Regions from separate parts of the Devosia sp. 919 genome, predicted to be linked through region 2. Evidence: predicted binding sites of a transcription regulator. Region 2 holds the regulator's gene; the other holds the start of a gene.
The links. The regulator LexA, encoded in region 2, represses DNA repair genes until DNA is damaged. The targets are predictions, from matches to a motif close to TGTTCNNNNTGTGTTCNG.

Region 1 (8,945 bases), 350 kb from region 2:
GGGTCGTCGAGGGCAACCCTGCCGAACCCACCGAGGCCACCGAGCTCTGGACCTTTGTCCGCCCGCGGGGCGGCGACTGGAAGCTCTCGGCGATCCAGGAAGCTTAAACGCCCCGCTACAACCGAACAAAAAGGCCCGCCTCCAGCTCAGGAGGCGGGCCTTTCCTTTTGTCCCTAGCCTTGGTCTAGAGCAGCGCGCGGATAGCGGCCAGTGCTTCTTCGGCCTTGCTGCCATCCGGACCACCGGCCTGCGCCATGTCGGGACGACCGCCGCCGCCCTGCCCGCCCATGGCAGCGGATCCCGCCCGTACCAGATCCACGGCCGAAGCCTTGCCGATCAGATCCTCGGTGATTCCGACCGCCAGTCCGGCTTTGCCGTCTTCGGCCAAGCCGATGATCGCAACAACGCCCGAGCCAACCTGCTTTTTGGTCTGGTCAACCAACCCGCGCAGATCCTTTGGCTGCAAGCCGTCGACGATCCGGCCGATAAAGGGCGTGCCGTTGATCGCTTCCACCTCACTGCCCCCGGCGGCGCCGCCGCCCATGGCCAGCTTCTGCTTGGCATCGCTGAGCGCCCGCTCGGAGCGCTTGAGCTGCTCCTGCAGCGCTGCGATACGCTCAAGCACATCCTGGCTGCCGGCACGCAGCATCCCCGCTGCAGTTTCAACAATGGCAACATGGGTATTGCCGCGATGGCGCGCCGCATTGCCGGTCAGCGCCTCGATGCGACGCACGCCGGCCCCCACGGCACTTTCAGCTACCACCGACACGAGCCCGATATCGCCGGTGCGCCTGACATGGGTGCCCCCGCACAGCTCCACCGACCACCCGAGGCTGTTGCCCGTCGGCTCGCCCATCGAGACCACGCGCACTTCGTCGCCATATTTCTCGCCGAACAGCGCGCGGGCGCCTGAATCCTTGGCTTCCTCGACTCCCATCAGCCGCGTTTCGACCGGCGTGTTCTGCAGGATAATGGCATTGGCCAGATCCTCGACCTCCGCCAGTTCCAGCGGGCTCATGGCCTTGGTATGCACAAAGTCGAAACGCAGCCGATCCGGCGAAACCAGCGATCCCTTTTGCGCAACATGGTCACCCAGCACGATCCGCAGCGCTTCATGCAGCAGATGGGTGGCGGAGTGATTGGCACGAATGGCCGAACGGCGAGCATGGTCAACGACGAGTTCGACGGCCTGTCCCACGCGCAGCGCTCCAGTCTCGACCTTCACCTTGTGCGCGAACACACCATGGTACTTTTGCGTGTCGGTGACCACAACGCTGACGCCGTCACCACGCATGGAGCCGGCATCGCCAACCTGCCCGCCGCTCTCGCCGTAGAACGGGGTTTGGTTGAGTACCACATAACCTTCTTGCCCGGCCTCAAGCCGATCGATCTCGGCTCCGTCGCGCAGCAATGCGGTGACTTCCCCTTCGGCCGTTTCGGTTTCGTAGCCCAGAAACTCCGTGGGCCCAAGCCGATCAGCCAGCCCATACCAGACCGCGCCGGTGGCTGCCTCGCCCGAGCCTGACCAGCTCCGGCGCGCTTCTGCCTTTTGCTGGGCCATGGCGGCATCAAAGCCTGCTTGGTCGACAGCAATGCCGCGCGCCCGCAACGCATCCTGGGTGAGATCGAGCGGGAACCCATAGGTGTCATAAAGCTTGAACGCGGTGGCGCCGTTCAGCGTATCGCCTTCCGCGAGAGTGCTCGTTTCATCCGAGAGAATCTGCAGGCCCCGTCCAAGGGTCTTAAGGAAGCGCCCCTCCTCCAGCCGCACCGTTTCGCTGATCATGGCCTCCCCGCGCGACAGCTCGGGATAAGCTTGGCCCATTTCGCGCACCAGCGCTGGAACGAGCTTATGGATCACCGGCTCTTCAGCGCCGAGCAGCGTGGCATGGCGCATTGCGCGCCGCATGATCCGGCGCAGCACATAGCCACGTCCTTCATTAGACGGCAGCACGCCTTCGGCGATCAGGAACGACATCGAGCGCAGGTGATCGGCGATCACCCGCAGGCTGCGGTTACCCTCGCCCTCAACTTCGGTGCCGATCGCCGAGGCAGCAGCCCCGATCAGCGCCTTGAACAGGTCGATATCGTAATTGTCGTGCACACCCTGCATCACGGCGGCAATACGCTCAAGGCCCATGCCAGTGTCGATTGACGGGCGTGGCAATGGTGTGCGCGAGCCGTCGGCATGCTGCTCGAACTGCATGAACACGAGGTTCCAGATCTCGATCCAGCGATCGCCATCTTCATCCGGCGAGCCGGGAGGGCCGCCCCAGACCTTGTCGCCATGGTCGTAGAAGATCTCCGAGCACGGCCCGCACGGGCCTGTGTCGCCCATCTGCCAAAAGTTGGACTTGGCGCCCAGCCGCACAATCCGGTCCTCCCCGATCCCGGCGATCTTCTTCCATAGCTCCATGGCCTGGTCGTCGTCCTCGTAGACGGTGACCATCAGCCGGTCCTTGGGAAGACCCCAGTCCTTGGTCAGCAAGGTCCAGGCCAGTTCGATGGCGTGGTCCTTGAAGTAATCGCCAAAGGAGAAATTCCCCAGCATCTCAAAAAAGGTGTGGTGCCGGGCGGTAAAGCCGACATTGTCCAGATCGTTGTGCTTGCCACCGGCGCGCACGCATTTCTGCGCCGAAGTGGCGATCGTATAGGGGCGCTTTTCGAGACCGGTAAAGACGTTCTTGAACTGCACCATGCCAGCATTGGTGAACATCAATGTGGGATCATTGCGCGGTACCAATGGGCTCGACGGAACCGCCTCGTGACCATTCCGGGCAAAAAAGTCGATAAAACTCGAGCGGAGATCGTTTACGCTGGTCATAGAATGGCTTTCATGGCGGATTGGCGCCCGTGGACGCCGCAAGACTTTGGCTGGCTTTCTAGCCCGTGCGGCGCAGCGCTGTCCAGCATCGGTGCGCCCCGCTTACTGCTAGGTATGGGGACGCCGGCTAAAGGGCTCGATGAGCATCGCCAGGCCCGATATAAACGATGCTAGATTGCGTTGGCGGCAGCTCTGTCTCGCCTGCTTGCAGCCGGGCGCCTGCGGTTCAGACTCAAAAGAAAAGGCACCGCTCTCGCGATGCCTTTCTTCACCCTGCATGGGAACTGCTTATTCGTCGCTGTCGGCAGCGTCGTCACCGCCCGATACCAGCAGTACTTCTCCGAGCAGGCCCGAGCTTTCGCGCACGCCCTGCTCGATGGTTGCCGCAGCCGCCGGATTGTCCTTGAGGAACTGGCGCGCATTCTCACGCCCCTGCCCCATACGCTGGCTGTCATAGGAGAACCAGGCGCCCGACTTTTCCACCACGCCGCTCTTGACCCCAAGATCGAGCAACTCGCCAGTCTTGGAGATACCTTCGCCATACATGATGTCGAATTCAACCTGGCGGAACGGCGGGGCCAGCTTGTTCTTGACCACCTTGACGCGGGTCTGGTTGCCCACGATCTCCTCGCGGTCCTTGATGGCGCCGATCCGGCGAATGTCGAGCCGCACCGAGGCATAGAATTTGAGCGCATTGCCGCCGGTCGTGGTTTCGGGCGAACCATACATCACGCCAATCTTCATGCGGATCTGGTTGATGAAGATCACCAGGCACTTGGATTTGGAAATCGACGAGGTCAGCTTGCGCATGGCCTGGCTCATCAACCGGGCCTGCAGCCCCGGCAGCGAGTCGCCCATTTCGCCTTCAAGCTCGGCCCGCGGCGTCAATGCCGCTACCGAATCAACCACCAGCACATCGATCGCGCCCGAGCGCACCAGTGTGTCGGTGATTTCGAGCGCCTGTTCGCCAGCGTCAGGCTGGGAGATCAGCAGATCATCCACATTGACGCCCAGCTTGCGGGCATAGATCGGATCGAGCGCGTGCTCGGCATCCACAAAAGCGCAAACGCCACCCTTGCGCTGCGCTTCGGCAATCACATGCAGCGCCAACGTGGTCTTGCCTGAGCTTTCCGGCCCGAAAATTTCAACGATGCGGCCCTTGGGCAGGCCACCAATTCCGAGGGCGATATCAAGCCCGAGCGAGCCCGTCGATATTGCCTCAACCTCGATCGAGGCAGCCTCGCCAAGGCGCATGATCGAGCCCTTGCCGAAATTGCGTTCGATTTGGCTCAGCGCCGCGGCGAGAGCCTTGTCCTTGTCCATTGATCCACCTTCAACGATCCGAAGCGGGGTATTTGCCATACGAGTCTCTCCTTATTCCACGCTCCGGGACCGGGCGCAACGCGCTGCTTTCCGGAAGATCAATCCACGAGAAGTGCCCTCTTGTTCTCATTTTGTTCCGCTCCTGTCAAGGCGATTTCTCGCGCCCATTGCAACAAAAGAACCGCAGTCCCTGGACCGCAGCCCTTCCGTGCCCAGATGGAACTCTGACCGCCACGCGGCGCGCAAAAGAGCTTGCCGGGCCGGCCCGGGTTGCGCTTTATGCACGGGACGACCGCAACGGGCAATCGAGGAGCAAACCCCGTGAATCTCATCCAGTTTTTCGATCAATCGGGCGCCCGCGCCGTGGCCGCAGTAGAGGGTGACGTCGCCCGCCGGGTCAACACCACCACCAGCGTTTATGAGCTCGCCACGACCGCCCTCGCCCAAGGCACGGGTCTTGCGGCGCTCGTGGCCCAGCGTGGGCTTGGAGACGCCGTCAATCGGCACGACATCCTGGCTGAAGGGCGCATGCTCGCGCCGATCGATCATCCCGATCCGGCCCATCTTTATATCACCGGCACAGGGCTGACCCATCTGGGCTCGGCCGCCACGCGCGATGCCATGCACAAGGGCAACGCCGCCAAGCAAGCCGAACAGCTGACCGATTCCATGAAGATGTTCCAGATGGGCCTTGAAGGGGGCAAGCCTGAAGGCGGCGCCCGGGGCGTCCAGCCGGAATGGTTCTACAAAGGCAACGGCACCACCGTGGTCAATCCCGGTCACCCCATTCCGTCCCCGTCCTTTGCCCGCGATGCTGGCGAAGAGCCCGAGATCGCCGGCATCTACCTGATCGACGCCAACGGCCAGCCGCGTCGCCTTGGCTTTGCGCTCGCCAATGAGTTTTCTGATCACGTTACCGAGCGGGTCAACTATCTCTATCTCGCCCATTCCAAGCTGCGCGCCTGCGCCTTTGGGCCCGAATTGCGGGTCGGCGACCTGCCGGAGCATATCGAAGGCATGTCGCGCATCTATCGCGATGGTGCGGTGATCTGGGAAAAGCCGTTCCTCTCGGGCGAGGCCAATATGAGCCACACCATCGCCAATCTGGAATATCACCACTTCAAATATGGCCTGTTCCGCCAACCCGGCGACGTGCATGTGCATATGTTCGGCACGGCGACGCTCAGCTTTGCCGATAACATCGTCACCCAGCCCAATGACGTATTCGAGATCGAGGAAAGCCAGTTCGGCGCTCCCCTGCGCAATCCCGTCCGGATCGAGGACGAGCATCCGCTGATCATCGGCGATCTCTACTAGGGGGAGCCGTTCAATTCAAATCGCGTGCATGAGCCTTGAGATCAGCAAGGCTCAGCCCGTCCAGCACCGCTTCATTGGTTGAGTGCATGAAGACGCGGGGGGCCTGCCCCGCTTCCAGCGCCTGTGCCCACCGCTCGGCCAGAAGGCACCAGCGGTCTCCCGCCTTGAGCCCGGGAAAGCCCCATTCGGGGCGGGGCGTGGACAGATCATTGCCCGCTCTTTTGGAGTAGGCGAGAAAGGCTTCGCTCGCCTCGATGCAGACCAGATGCCGGGCCACGCCGTCTGGGCCCGCGGCACAATAGCCGCTGCGGAAGAACCCCGTCAGCGGACTGGTGGAGCAGGGCTCGAGCGGTTCGCCGAGCACATTGCGCTCCCCCGCCCCTTCACCGAAATTGCGCGCGTTCACTGCGCCTGGCCTTCGTCCTGCTTTTGCAGCACCTCTTTGACCTTGGAATTGATCTGGTCCAGCGAATAAGGCTTGGGCAGGAACTCGACGCTCTGGTCATCCTCGATATCGCGGCGGACGCTTTCCTCGGCATAACCCGACACAAAGATCACCTTGAGCCGCGGCATGGTCTTGCGCACATGCTTGAGCAGCGTCGGCCCGTCCATCTCGGGCATCACCACATCCGAGATCATGAGATCGATCTTGAACTCGAGCTCCTCGAGCACCTCTAGCGCTTCTTCGCCGCCGTCAGCCTCGAACACCTCGTAACCAGTCGCGCGCAACGCGCGAGCGGAGAATGCCCGCACGCTTTCCTCGTCCTCAACCAACAGGATACGCTCTTCGCCCGTCAGGTCCCGCACTGGCGCAGCCGCCGCGGCTACCTTGGCGGTTGCCTCGATCTCAGAGGGCACATAGCGGGGCAGGAAGATTTTGAACGTGGTGCCAACCCCGACGGTCGAGACCGGATAGATGTAACCTTCGGTCTGTTTGATGATGCCGTAGACCGTCGACAACCCCAGCCCGGTGCCTTTGCCCAGCTCCTTGGTGGTAAAAAAGGGCTCAAAGATTTTGGTGAGCACTTCCTGGCTCATCCCGGTGCCGGTGTCCTGCACTTCGATCAACACATAATCGGCCGCCACCATGCCATCGAACTGCATGGCCTCGGCCTCGGCGCGGCTGACATTGCTGGTGCGAATGGTGATGGAGCCACCATCGGGCATGGCGTCGCGGGCATTGACCACGAGGTTGATCACCACCTGTTCGAGCTGAACCACATCGGCGCGCACCGGCCAGATATTGCGGCCGTGATCAACGCCCAGCGTGTTCTTGTCCCCGATCATCCGCTTGAGCAGCACGGTCAGATCGTCAACGATCAGCGGCAGCTCAAGCACTTGCGGCCGCAGAGTCTGCCGGCGCGAGAACGCCAGCAACTGCCGTGTCAGCCCCGCTGCACGGTTGGCGTTCTGCTTGATCTGCATCAGTTCGCTGAACGATGGATCGCCCGGCTTATGCTTGAGCAGCAGCAGATCGGAAAAACCGATGATTGCGGTCAGTAAGTTGTTGAAATCATGCGCAACGCCGCCGGCGAGCTGTCCCACGGCCTGCATCTTCTGGCTTTGGGCAAACTGCGCCTCAAGCTTGCGCTGGTCGGTCATGTCGAGGGCATAGACATTGACCTGCTCGGGCGAGCCCGACAGGGTTTCAGAGCCCGATAGATAAAGCCGCACGGCGTGCTCGCCTTCCGCGCTCAGCAACGCATCCACCGGCTCCACTGCCGAGCGATGCGCCGAAGCATCGGCGATGGCGCGCGCAAAACGGTCGCGGCTGCCTTGGCCGATCAGGTCGATCAGCGGCTGCATTTCAAGGCTCTTTTCCTCACCCGACCAATGGAAGATGCGCCCAAATGGGGCATTGGTGCGGATAATCCGCCCTTCGCTGTCGAGCGTCGCGATTGCAAATGGCGTATCGTTGAAAAAGCGCGAGAACCGGATTTCCGCCGCCCGCAACGCTTCCTCGGTATCGGGCGCGCTGGTCATGTCGAGCACCAGGGTGCGCGTTTCGCCCAGTTCACCGTCGGCCATGCGAGCTGCGCGATGCAGGAGACGCACCGGCAATGTTGTGCCGTTGCGGCGCACCAGGTCGATATCGATGATCTCGGTGCGGATTTCCCCGTCACCGCGACCACGCATCAACAACGTCGCGCCATCGCCATGCACCACGTCGCGCAGACTGAGCTGGCCGGCATTGAATTCAGCCAGATCGTAACCCAGCCAGTCGGCAAGGGTTGAGTTCAGATACTGGATCCGCCCACGCGCATCAGCCGAGAAAAAGCCCGCCGGCGAATGATCGAGATAATCGATCGCGCGCTGCAGATCGCGGAAAGCGCTTTCATTATTGTCGCGGTCGCGGGTGATGTCCTCGACCGTCCAGATCACCTTGGGCTTGGATTCGCCTTCGGTGACCGGCAATGGCCGCACTCCAACCCGGTACCAGAAGGCGCGATTGCTTTCGGCCTGGGACCCCCCCAGCCCCCCGATCAGGCGGATATCCTCCACCGCGCTGCGCCCGTCCTTGGCCGCGCGCGACAGGCGGTAAATCGCTTCGCTGGCATCGGATTGTCCGGCAAACAAGCGCGGCACGCCCACCGGAACCCCATTGTTGAGCGCCCCCGCAAAGCTGCCATAGTGCGCATTCACATAGGAAATGCGCCCATCCCGATCCGCCACCACCGCGCCAAAGGGCAGGCTGTCGACGATCGCGTGGGACGTGGTGCGCCGCTCCTCATTACCGGCAAAGCGGAACAGGCCCGCAGCCAGTCCAAACAGGCAGAACACGCCGACCACTGCCAGCATGCCCACAAAGGTCATCACCAGATCAAGCGGCACGTGATCACCGAACATCGCGTAGCCCACCGCCAGCGCCACCAGCGCCAGTCCCAGTGCCACAACGCGCCAGAGCCCGTATCCACCCCGCCCCGAATCCACCAGCGGCTCGGGATAATTGTCATCCCGGATCGGCGTGACGGCCATGTTCAAGCTCCTAGGTCTTCGGTCGCAAGGCTTTCGGACCGCTTCGCATGGTCTGGCACAGAGCCAGCTTACCAAGGCAATGCTTGGCTTTCGTTCGCAACGCAAGCGCGTACACCATCTGGCCGCCCGAATCAGGTGCCCAGAAAGGTTTAGCAAATGGTCTGCCGCGGGGGGAGATATTGCTTGTTATCAACAGGCTTGCCAGCCTCAGCGTGTTGGCCGCCACCCTGTGCTGGGGCGCAATCGCATCACGAAGCCGATCACCTCCGCGACGGCCTTGAAGTGCTCGGCCGGAATGGGCTCATCAACTTCGACGCTCGCGAACAATGCCCGAGCTAGCGGCGGGTTCTCTACAATCGGCACATTGTGCTCGCCGGCCAGCGTGCGGATGCGCAGGGCCACCGCGTCAGCGCCCTTGGCAACGCAAAGCGGCGCTCGCATCGAGCGATCATATTTCAGCGCTACTGCAAAGTGCGTCGGATTGGTGACCACCACCGTGGCGTCA
Region 2 (8,945 bases):
GGGGCTGGTTCTGATCTCTGAACCCTCATTCCCTATAGCTGCGCTGGAGCAGACCCATGACCCGCACGCTCGTTATCGATAACTACGACAGCTTCACCTACAACCTCGTCCACTATCTGGGCGAACTTGGCGCCGAACTCACCGTGGTGCGCAACGACAAGATCACCCCCGACGAGATCGAAACCATGGCCCCCCAGGCTATCGTCCTGTCTCCCGGGCCCTGCACCCCCAACGAAGCCGGCGTGTGCCTGGCGGTAATCGACCGCTTCAAGGCGCAGATCCCCATCCTGGGCGTATGCCTTGGTCATCAGGCCATCGGGCAGGCCATGGGCGGCGACGTCGTGCGTGCGCCCGAACTGGTGCATGGCAAGACCAGCGCCATCAACCACACCGGCGAAGGCCTCTTCCGCGGTCTCAACTCGCGCTTTGAAGCCACGCGCTACCACTCGCTGGTGGTTGAACCGACCACCCTGCCCGCTACCCTCAAGGTCACCGCCACCACCGATGATGGTCTGATCATGGGCATGCAGCACGAAAGCCTGCCGGTACACGGCGTGCAGTTTCACCCGGAAAGCATCGCCTCCGAGAACGGGCACGCGCTGTTGCAGAACTTCCTCAACCTCGCTCGCGACTTCAACGGAAAGACCGCCTGATGGACATCAAGCAGGCACTGGCCAAGATTGCTGATCGCCGCAATCTCACTGGCGAGGAAATGCGCTCGGTGATGCGCACCATCATGGCCGGCGAAGCCACGCCCTCTCAACTCGGCGCTTTCCTCATGGGCATGCGCCTCAAGGGCGAGTCGGTGGGTGAGATCGCCGCCGCCGTGTCGATCCTGCGCGAGCAGATGGTGACGGTCGACGCCCCCGAACACGCCATCGACATTGTCGGCACCGGCGGTGATGGTGTTGGCACGCTCAACATCTCGACAGCCAGCGCCATCGTTGTTGCCGCCGCCGGCGTTCCCGTCGCCAAGCACGGCAACCGCGCATTGTCTTCCAAATCGGGCTCCTCCCAGGCCCTTGAAGCCCTTGGGGTCAAGCTCGACCTCACCCCCGCCGAAATTTCGCGCTGCATCAACGAGGCCGGGATCGGCTTCATGTTCGCGCCGGCCCATCATCCAGCCATGCGCCATGTCGGCCCTTCGCGCGCCGAAATGGGCGTGCGCACCATGTTCAACCTGCTCGGGCCCCAATCCAATCCTGCCGGGGTGCGCCGCTATATGCTCGGCGTTTATTCCCCCGAATGGGTGGAGCCGGTCGCTGCAGCGCTCCTTGCCAACCGCGCCATCAAGGCCTGGGTGGTCCATGGCAGCGACGGGCTCGATGAGATCACCGTCACCGGGCCCTCCTATGTCGCCGAGATCGCGAACGGCAATCTGCGCAGCTTCGAGATTACCCCCGAAGACGCCGGCCTGTCGCGCCATGATCCCAATGACCTCCTGGGTGGCGAGCCCGAATATAATGCCCTCGCCATCCACGCGCTCTTTGACGGCGCGCCCGGCGCCTATCGCGACATCGTTCTCCTCAATGCCGCCGCCTCGCTGATCGTGGCCGATGTGGTGAGTGACCTGCGCAGCGGCGCCGCCATGGCCGCCGAAATGATCGACAGCGGCAAGGCCCGGGAAACCCTCGAGCGCCTTGTCGCCATCTCCAATGGAACACCCCCATGAGCGATATTCTCAAGCAGATCGAAGCCTATAAGCGCGAGGAAATCGCCGCGGCCAAGGCCCTGCGCCCTTGGGACGAAGTGGTTGCTGCCGCCCATGACCAGCCCCCGCCACGCGGCTTTCTCGCCGCCATCAAGGCCAAGCGCGCCCGCGGCGAATACGCCTTGATCGCCGAGGTCAAGAAAGCCAGCCCCTCCAAGGGCCTGATCAGGCCCGATTTCAACCCGGCAGAGATCGCCCGCGCCTATGAAGGGGCCGGCGCGACGTGCCTTTCGGTCCTCACCGATCAGCCCTCGTTCCAGGGCTCGCCGGCGTTCTTGCGCGAGGCGCGCGACGCCACCGCCTTGCCGGTCCTGCGCAAGGATTTCCTCTTCGAAACCTACCAGGTCGCCGAAGCGCGCGCTTGGGGCGCCGATTGCATCCTCATTATCCTCGCCGCTGTCGGTGACGACGTCGCGCGCTACCTGCTCGATTCCGCCCGCGAATGGGGCATGGATGCCCTGGTCGAGGTGCATGACCAGCTCGAGCTCGACCGGGCGCTGGCGCTCGATGCCGAGTTCATTGGCATCAACAACCGCAATCTGCGCACCTTCGAAACCCGGCTCGATACCTCGGTCAACCTCGCGGGCGGCGTTCCAGCCGGCAAGGTGCTGGTCAGCGAAAGCGGCATCAACGGCCATGAACACCTGCAGCATCTCGACCGCACAGCCGGCATCGGCACCTTCCTTGTCGGCGAATCGCTGATGCGCCAGGCCGATGTGGTCGCCGCCACCCGCGCCCTCCTGCAGGGTGTGCGCCAGGCCGCCCATCCATGAGCGAGCCGCAGCTGACCCATCTCAACGAGCGCGGGGAGGCCCGGATCGTTGATATCGGCGACAAGGCAGTCACCCGCCGCCGCGCCCTCGCCCAGGCGGTGATCAGCGGTCGGCCCGAAACCATTGCCGCCATCATGGGTGGCGCCCTCAAGAAGGGCGACGCCCTGGCCGTCGCGCGCGTCGCGGGCATCATGGCAGCCAAAAAGACCGCCGAGCTCATCCCTCTTTGCCACCCCATCCCGCTCACCAAGGTCAGCGTCGAGCTGGAGGCGCGCGAGCCCGGCGCCATCACCATTCTTGCGACTGCCGAAACCACCGGCCAGACCGGGGTGGAAATGGAAGCCCTCGTGGCGGCTTCCACCGCCGCCCTTACGCTTTACGACATGGCCAAGGGCATCGACCGCGAGATGGTTATCTCCGCGATCTGTCTGCTCGAAAAATCGGGCGGCAAGTCCGGCGATTTCCAGCGCGCGCCATGAGCCTGCTCCCGGTTGAAGACGCCCTCGCGGCCATTTTCGCCCGCGTGCCCCCCGCCCGCACCGAGTCGGTGCCGCTGGAAGCTGCCGCCGGCCGGGTGTTGACCGAGCCCCTGCTCGCCCGTCATGACCAGCCGCCTTTCCCCGCCAGCGCCATGGATGGCTATGCCGTGCGCGCCGCCGATATCGTGCCAGGCGCGAGCCTTGAAGTCGTGGGCACCGCACAGGCCGGCGCCGGCTTTGGCGCGGATATCGCCCCGGGCACCTGCGTGCGCATCTTCACCGGCGCGCCCGTGCCCCCCGGCGCGGATGCCGTGATCATGCAGGAGGAAGCGACCCGCACCGGCGATCGCGTCAGCTTTGCCGCCCAGCCTCCCGTGGGGCGCAGCATTCGCCCGCTTGGCCACGACTTCCGGCAGGGACAGGAGCTGATTCCGAGAGGCTCTCGCCTCACCCCCATGCAACTGGCCGTCGCAGCCGCCGCCAATTGCCCGACGCTGCCCGTTGCCGTGCAGCCGCGCATCGCGCTCCTTGCCACCGGGGACGAACTGGTGCTGCCCGGCACCGCTCTCGGACCGGGCCAGATCGTTGCCTCCAACAGCTTCGGCTTGCGGCCGCTCCTTGCGCCTTACGCCGCAGAGATCCGCGACTACGGGATCGCTCCCGACAACCGGGCGGCGCTTGCCGAGCGCCTTGCCGGCATCTTTGCCGAAGCGCCCGACTTCGTCATCACCACGGGCGGCGCGAGTGTTGGCGACCATGATATCGTGCAGGAAATCCTGCTGAGTCTCGGCGTGCAGCTTGATTTCTGGCGCATCAATATGCGCCCGGGCAAGCCACTGATGTTCGGCACTCTGGGCAAAACCCTGGTGTTTGGCCTGCCTGGCAATCCGGTTTCGGCCATGGTGACCGCCGCCGTCTTCATCAAGCCGGCGCTGCGGCGCTGGCTCGGCGTCGCCGAACCCGCCCCCTGGCACCTGCCGCTCCTTGCGCCCACGCCGCCCAATACCGCCCGGCGCCACTTCATGCGTGCCCAAAGCGTGCATTCAAGCCGAGGTGCGGGCGTGCTCCCCATCAGCGAAACCGATAGCGGTCATACCTCCTCGCTGGCCCGCGCCGATATGCTGCTGGTGCAGCCTGAATACGATCCCGGCCAGCCGGCTGGCGCTCTCGTTCCAGCCATTCCGCTGGACGGGTTCTAGGCAGAGCCAAAGAATTTTCGCCTCCACCCATGAGCGTTATTGCAGAACATAACTGGAACACCTATGCTCGTTCAGTCTTTGTTCCGATTCTGCGATTGAAGGGCTCCGATGCTGACGCGAAAGCAACATGAACTGCTGATGTTCATCCATGAGCGGATGAAGGAAAGCGGCATTCCCCCTTCGTTTGACGAAATGAAGGACGCGTTGGATCTGGCCTCCAAGTCGGGCATTCACCGCCTGATCACGGCGCTTGAGGAGCGCGGCTTCATCCGCCGCCTCCCCAATCGCGCGCGGGCGCTGGAAGTGCTCAAACTCCCCGATTCGATGAACCCCGCGCTCGGCGGCCGCAAGGCCCGCTTCGAGCCCAGCGTCATCGAAGGCAATCTGGGCCGTGTTGCCGCTCCGCCGCCGCGCTCGGGCTGGAGCGATGATTATGTGCGCCCCGTGGCCGTGCCGGTCATGGGTCGGATCGCCGCCGGTACGCCCATCGAGGCCATCCAGAGCCACTCCCACACCATCTCGGTGCCACCCGAAATGCTTGGCCCGGGCGAGCACTATGCGCTGGAAGTGCGCGGCGATTCGATGATCGATGCGGGCATTTTCGATGGCGACACCGTGCTGATCCGTCGCCAGGATGTTGCCGGGACCGGCGAGATCATCGTTGCCCTGGTGGATGACGAGGAAGCCACCCTCAAGCGGCTGCGTCGCAAGGGCAACACCATCGCGCTTGAAGCGGCCAATCCCGCCTACGAAACCCGCATCTTCCCGCCCGACCGCGTCAAGGTTCAGGGCCGCCTGGTGGGCCTGCTGCGTAAATATTGACGCCCAGGGTCGAAAAACTCTGTCCTGTCCTGCTGCGAGTGGTGGCGCAAGAACGCCAGTGCTTGGCGTTCAGGCATCCTTTGGCTGGCTTTCAGCTGGTGAAAGGAACACGGGAAGGCCCCGAGCCGATTGAAATCGGTGCCCTGCGTGAACTCGCAGAGGAGTCTGGCCTGCAGGCAGAAGTTTCGCGCACCCTGCCTTCCAGTAGTGCCATTGCAGATAAACAGCTTTGGCACTTTGTTGTGGTGATCGCCTTGGCTCCCCTGGCCGAACACTGGCGCCACTTCACCCATGATGATGGCGGTCATTGGTTCGAGTTCTTCTGGTGGCCACTCGAGCGCCAACCGGGCCCCGAATGGCACCCCATGTTCCAGCGGGCCCTCGCCCACATCGCTCGCCACGCCTAAAGCCGGAATCGGCCAAGAAACAATCTCTTCGACGGAACTCGATTGCCGCCCTAGGGTCCTCATCAGCCGCACCAGACCAGCGCCTGTGTGCCCCCTCCTTCACCCTCCCCCTTGAGGGGAGGACCGGGGTGGGGGTTTAGTCCCCTCCTCCGCGAGTGACGTTAGACCCAGCTGGCCACCTCCAGCGCGCAATCCGCTCAAGCCCCATACCCCCCGACAATAACTTATCCCCGCCCGCGCCGATCACCCGCATAGTCTCCTCATCCGCGCACCCAAGCGAGATCATGACGAGTGGTTGGTGCGCGGAGGCTGGGGGATCGTGGGTCGCCGCGATCCGGCCGGTGTCCGCAAGAGCCGTGGACCTCTATCGTCCGGTGGTCTTGGGTGAAGAATCGCGATGGCAGCTGCACTGGCCATCGGAACCCTGATGTGGCGCAGGCAGCGGTGCCCGCCAGGGTTTAGTTCGACATCCGCGGAATCTGGCATGCGCCGCAGGAGGGCGCGGGCGTCGGCACCCAGTCGCTGTTGGCGGGGCGGAGCTTCCGTTTTGCGCAACGTTTTTTGAGGCAATGCCTCGCCAACGCCGCTCCCAACCGGAGGCCTCGCGCCGACCGGAGTTTCGCCGTGCCTTGGAAACAGAAATCCCCGCCGAAGCGGGGATTTCGAAGTCGTTGGGCCTTATGCCCTAGTGGTTGTCGCGCGGCACGCCATAGGTCTGGGCAATGCGCTGGTAAGCCACTGCTGGCTTGAGTACGGCGCCATTGCCGAGCTGGTCGACCAGCCCGCGCTGGATCTCCTGCCAGGGCGTCTGGTGCGCGGGGTACTTGTAGCCGCCCGCTTCCGCCAGTTCCTGCCGGCGCGTCGCGATCTCGGCGTCCGAAATCAGGATATCGGCGGTGCCATTGTTGAGGTCGATCCGCACCCGGTCACCCGTGCGCAGGATGGCAAGGTTGCCGCCCGCTGCCGCTTCGGGCGAGGCGTTGAGGATCGAGGGCGAGCCCGACGTGCCGGATTGGCGCCCGTCGCCAATACAGGCCAGCGCGTGGATACCCTTCTTGATGAGGTAGGCAGGGGGCCGCATATTGACGACTTCGGCCGCCCCCGGGTAGCCGATCGGGCCCGCGCCGCGCATGAACAGCAGCGTGTGCTCGTCGATATCGAGCGAGGGATCATCGATCCGGTGATGATAGTCCTCCGGACCATCGAACACCACGGCCTTGCCCTCGAACATGCCGGGATGCTCGGGATTGGCAAGGTAGCGCTCGCGGAACTCGGGCGAGATCACGCTGGTCTTCATGATCGCGTTATCGAAGAGATTGCCGCGCAGCACCAGGAACCCGGCTTCTTCCTTGAGCGGCTGCTCGAAGGGGCGGATCACCTTCTCGTCCTGGATGGGGGTGTTGCGGCAGTTCTCGCCGATGGTCTTGCCGTTGACGGTGGGTGCATTCTCACGGATCAGCCCCTGCTTCATCAGCTCGTTGACCACCGCCGGCACGCCGCCCGCATGGTAGTAATCCTCGCCGAGATATTCGCCGGCCGGCTGCAGGTTCACCAGCAGCGGCACCTTGTGCCCATAGGTCTGGAAGTCCTGCAGGTCGAGCTCGACACCGATATGCTTGGCGATCGCCTGGATGTGGATCGGGGCGTTGGTCGACCCGCCAATCGCGGAATTGACCACGATGGTGTTGATGAAATTGTCCTTGGTCATGATGTCGGAGGGCTTGAGGTCCTCATGCACCATGTCGACGATGCGCTTGCCCGTGCGATAGGCCATTTCCTGGCGATCGCGATAAGGCGCGGGAATTGCCGCCGAACCCGGCAGCTGCATGCCCAGCGACTCAGCCAGCGAGTTCATCGTGGTTGCCGTGCCCATCGTGTTGCAGAAGCCGGTGGACGGCGCCGAAGACGCCACCAGCTCGATGAACTGCGCATAATCGATCTCGCCGGCCGCCATCATCTGGCGCGCCTTCCACACAATGGTGCCCGAGCCGGTGCGCTCGCCCTTGTGCCAGCCATTGAGCATCGGCCCGACCGAGAGCGCAATCGCCGGGATGTTGACCGTGGCCGCACCCATCAGCATGGCCGGGGTGGTCTTGTCGCAGCCAATGGTCAGCACCACGCCATCGAGCGGATAGCCATAAAGCACTTCCACGAGCCCAAGATAGGCCAGGTTCCGGTCGAGGCCGGCGGTGGGGCGCTTGCCGGTTTCCTGGATCGGATGCACGGGAAATTCGATGGCAATGCCACCGGCTTCCCGGATGCCTTCGCGCACGCGCTCGGCCAGCACGATATGGTGGCGGTTGCAGGGGCTGAGGTCCGAGCCAGTCTGGGCGATGCCGATGATGGGCTTGTTGCCCTGCAATTCCTCGCGCGATACGCCGAAATTCATGTAGCGCTCAAGATAAAGCGCGGTCATGTCCGGGTTCTCGGGATTGTCGAACCAGGCGCGCGAGCGCAGCTTCTTGGGCGCGCTGCCCTGCCCATTGGGGGAAGAGAAGCTGTTGTCTGCCGTCATTACCTTATTCCTCAATAGTTCCGCCGAGGCGAATACAGGCTGCTGTTTGCTACAGTTCTAGCATGTTAGTTGCAGGAGTGAACGCCAATCCTGTTGGATTTCGTCGCCCCTTGCGCTCGCAGGGCAACCGGGCGGCGTCGAATCGGCTAGGCGCAGGCCAGCGCAGCGACTAGGTTTGCCCGAAAGTGCGGGGCGGACTGCAAGAGGGGCAAGCATGAGTGAATTTGTTGATTGGGTCGGGGTTGATTGGGGCACCTCCAACCTGCGGGCTTGGGGCCTGAGTGCCGATGGCACGGTGATCGTTTCGCGCAAATCCGACCAAGGCATGGGCAAGCTGACGCGCGACCAGTATCCGGGCGTCCTCGAAACCTTGCTCGATGGTCTAGTCGGCAGCAACGGTGGCGCGCTCGACGTATTGATCTGCGGCATGGCCGGCGCGCGCCAGGGCTGGTTCGAAGCGCCTTATTTGGAAGCACCAACCGATTTGCGCGGCCTGCTTGACGGCGCAGTGCGCCCGCCCATGCCCAACAATCACCTGGCCCCGGCAATTCTGCCCGGTGTGTGCCAGAAGGCCGGCGGCGACAATGTGATGCGCGGCGAGGAAACCCAGCTACTGGGCCTCGCGACCCTGCGCCCCAATGCCCATGGCGTGGTATGCATGCCCGGCACCCATTCCAAATGGGTCAGCATGAATGGCACCCGCATTGAGCATTTCTCCACCGCAATGACGGGCGAGCTCTTCGATCTGCTGCGCCATCATTCGGTGCTGCGCTATTCGCTGACTGAAGACAGCAATGGGCCCGAGCGCGCCGAAGGCTTTGCCGCGGGTGCAGAGGTCGGCCTCGAGCGGCCCGAACAGCTCACCAGCGAGCTCTTTGCGGTCCGCGCCAGTTCGCTCCTGTCCGGCCGTCAGCCCGGTTGGTGCACCGGCTATCTTTCGGGCCTCCTGATCGGCACCGAAATTGGCAGCCGCCGTGCGCTGATCGGCGAACAAACCGTTCCCTTGATCGGCGCCCCCGCGCTCTGCGCCCTTTATGCC

Region 1: recA (recombinase RecA) is a predicted target of LexA. The motif match lies at 4,269-4,286, and genes of this name have one in related genera.

Annotation. Positions count from the first base shown of each region.
Region 1 covers NZ_JABAOL010000001.1:2,620,260-2,629,204, forward strand. Annotated here, with positions in the region: gene HRQ64_RS12790 (Tim44 domain-containing protein) at 1-107, shown strand, start outside; gene alaS (alanine--tRNA ligase) at 185-2,824, opposite strand; gene recA (recombinase RecA) at 3,113-4,186, opposite strand; gene araD1 (AraD1 family protein) at 4,478-5,464, shown strand; gene HRQ64_RS12810 (DUF2237 domain-containing protein) at 5,475-5,870, opposite strand; gene HRQ64_RS12815 (cell cycle histidine kinase CckA) at 5,867-8,440, opposite strand; gene flhB (flagellar biosynthesis protein FlhB) at 8,648-8,945, opposite strand, start outside.
Region 2 covers NZ_JABAOL010000001.1:2,268,326-2,277,270, reverse strand. Annotated here, with positions in the region: gene HRQ64_RS11185 (aminodeoxychorismate/anthranilate synthase component II) at 57-653, shown strand; gene trpD (anthranilate phosphoribosyltransferase) at 650-1,672, shown strand; gene trpC (indole-3-glycerol phosphate synthase TrpC) at 1,669-2,484, shown strand; gene moaC (cyclic pyranopterin monophosphate synthase MoaC) at 2,481-2,963, shown strand; gene glp (gephyrin-like molybdotransferase Glp) at 2,960-4,162, shown strand; gene lexA (transcriptional repressor LexA) at 4,271-4,984, shown strand; gene HRQ64_RS11155 (NUDIX domain-containing protein) at 5,026-5,391, shown strand; gene HRQ64_RS11150 (IlvD/Edd family dehydratase) at 6,077-7,906, opposite strand; gene HRQ64_RS11145 (2-dehydro-3-deoxygalactonokinase) at 8,121-8,945, shown strand, end outside.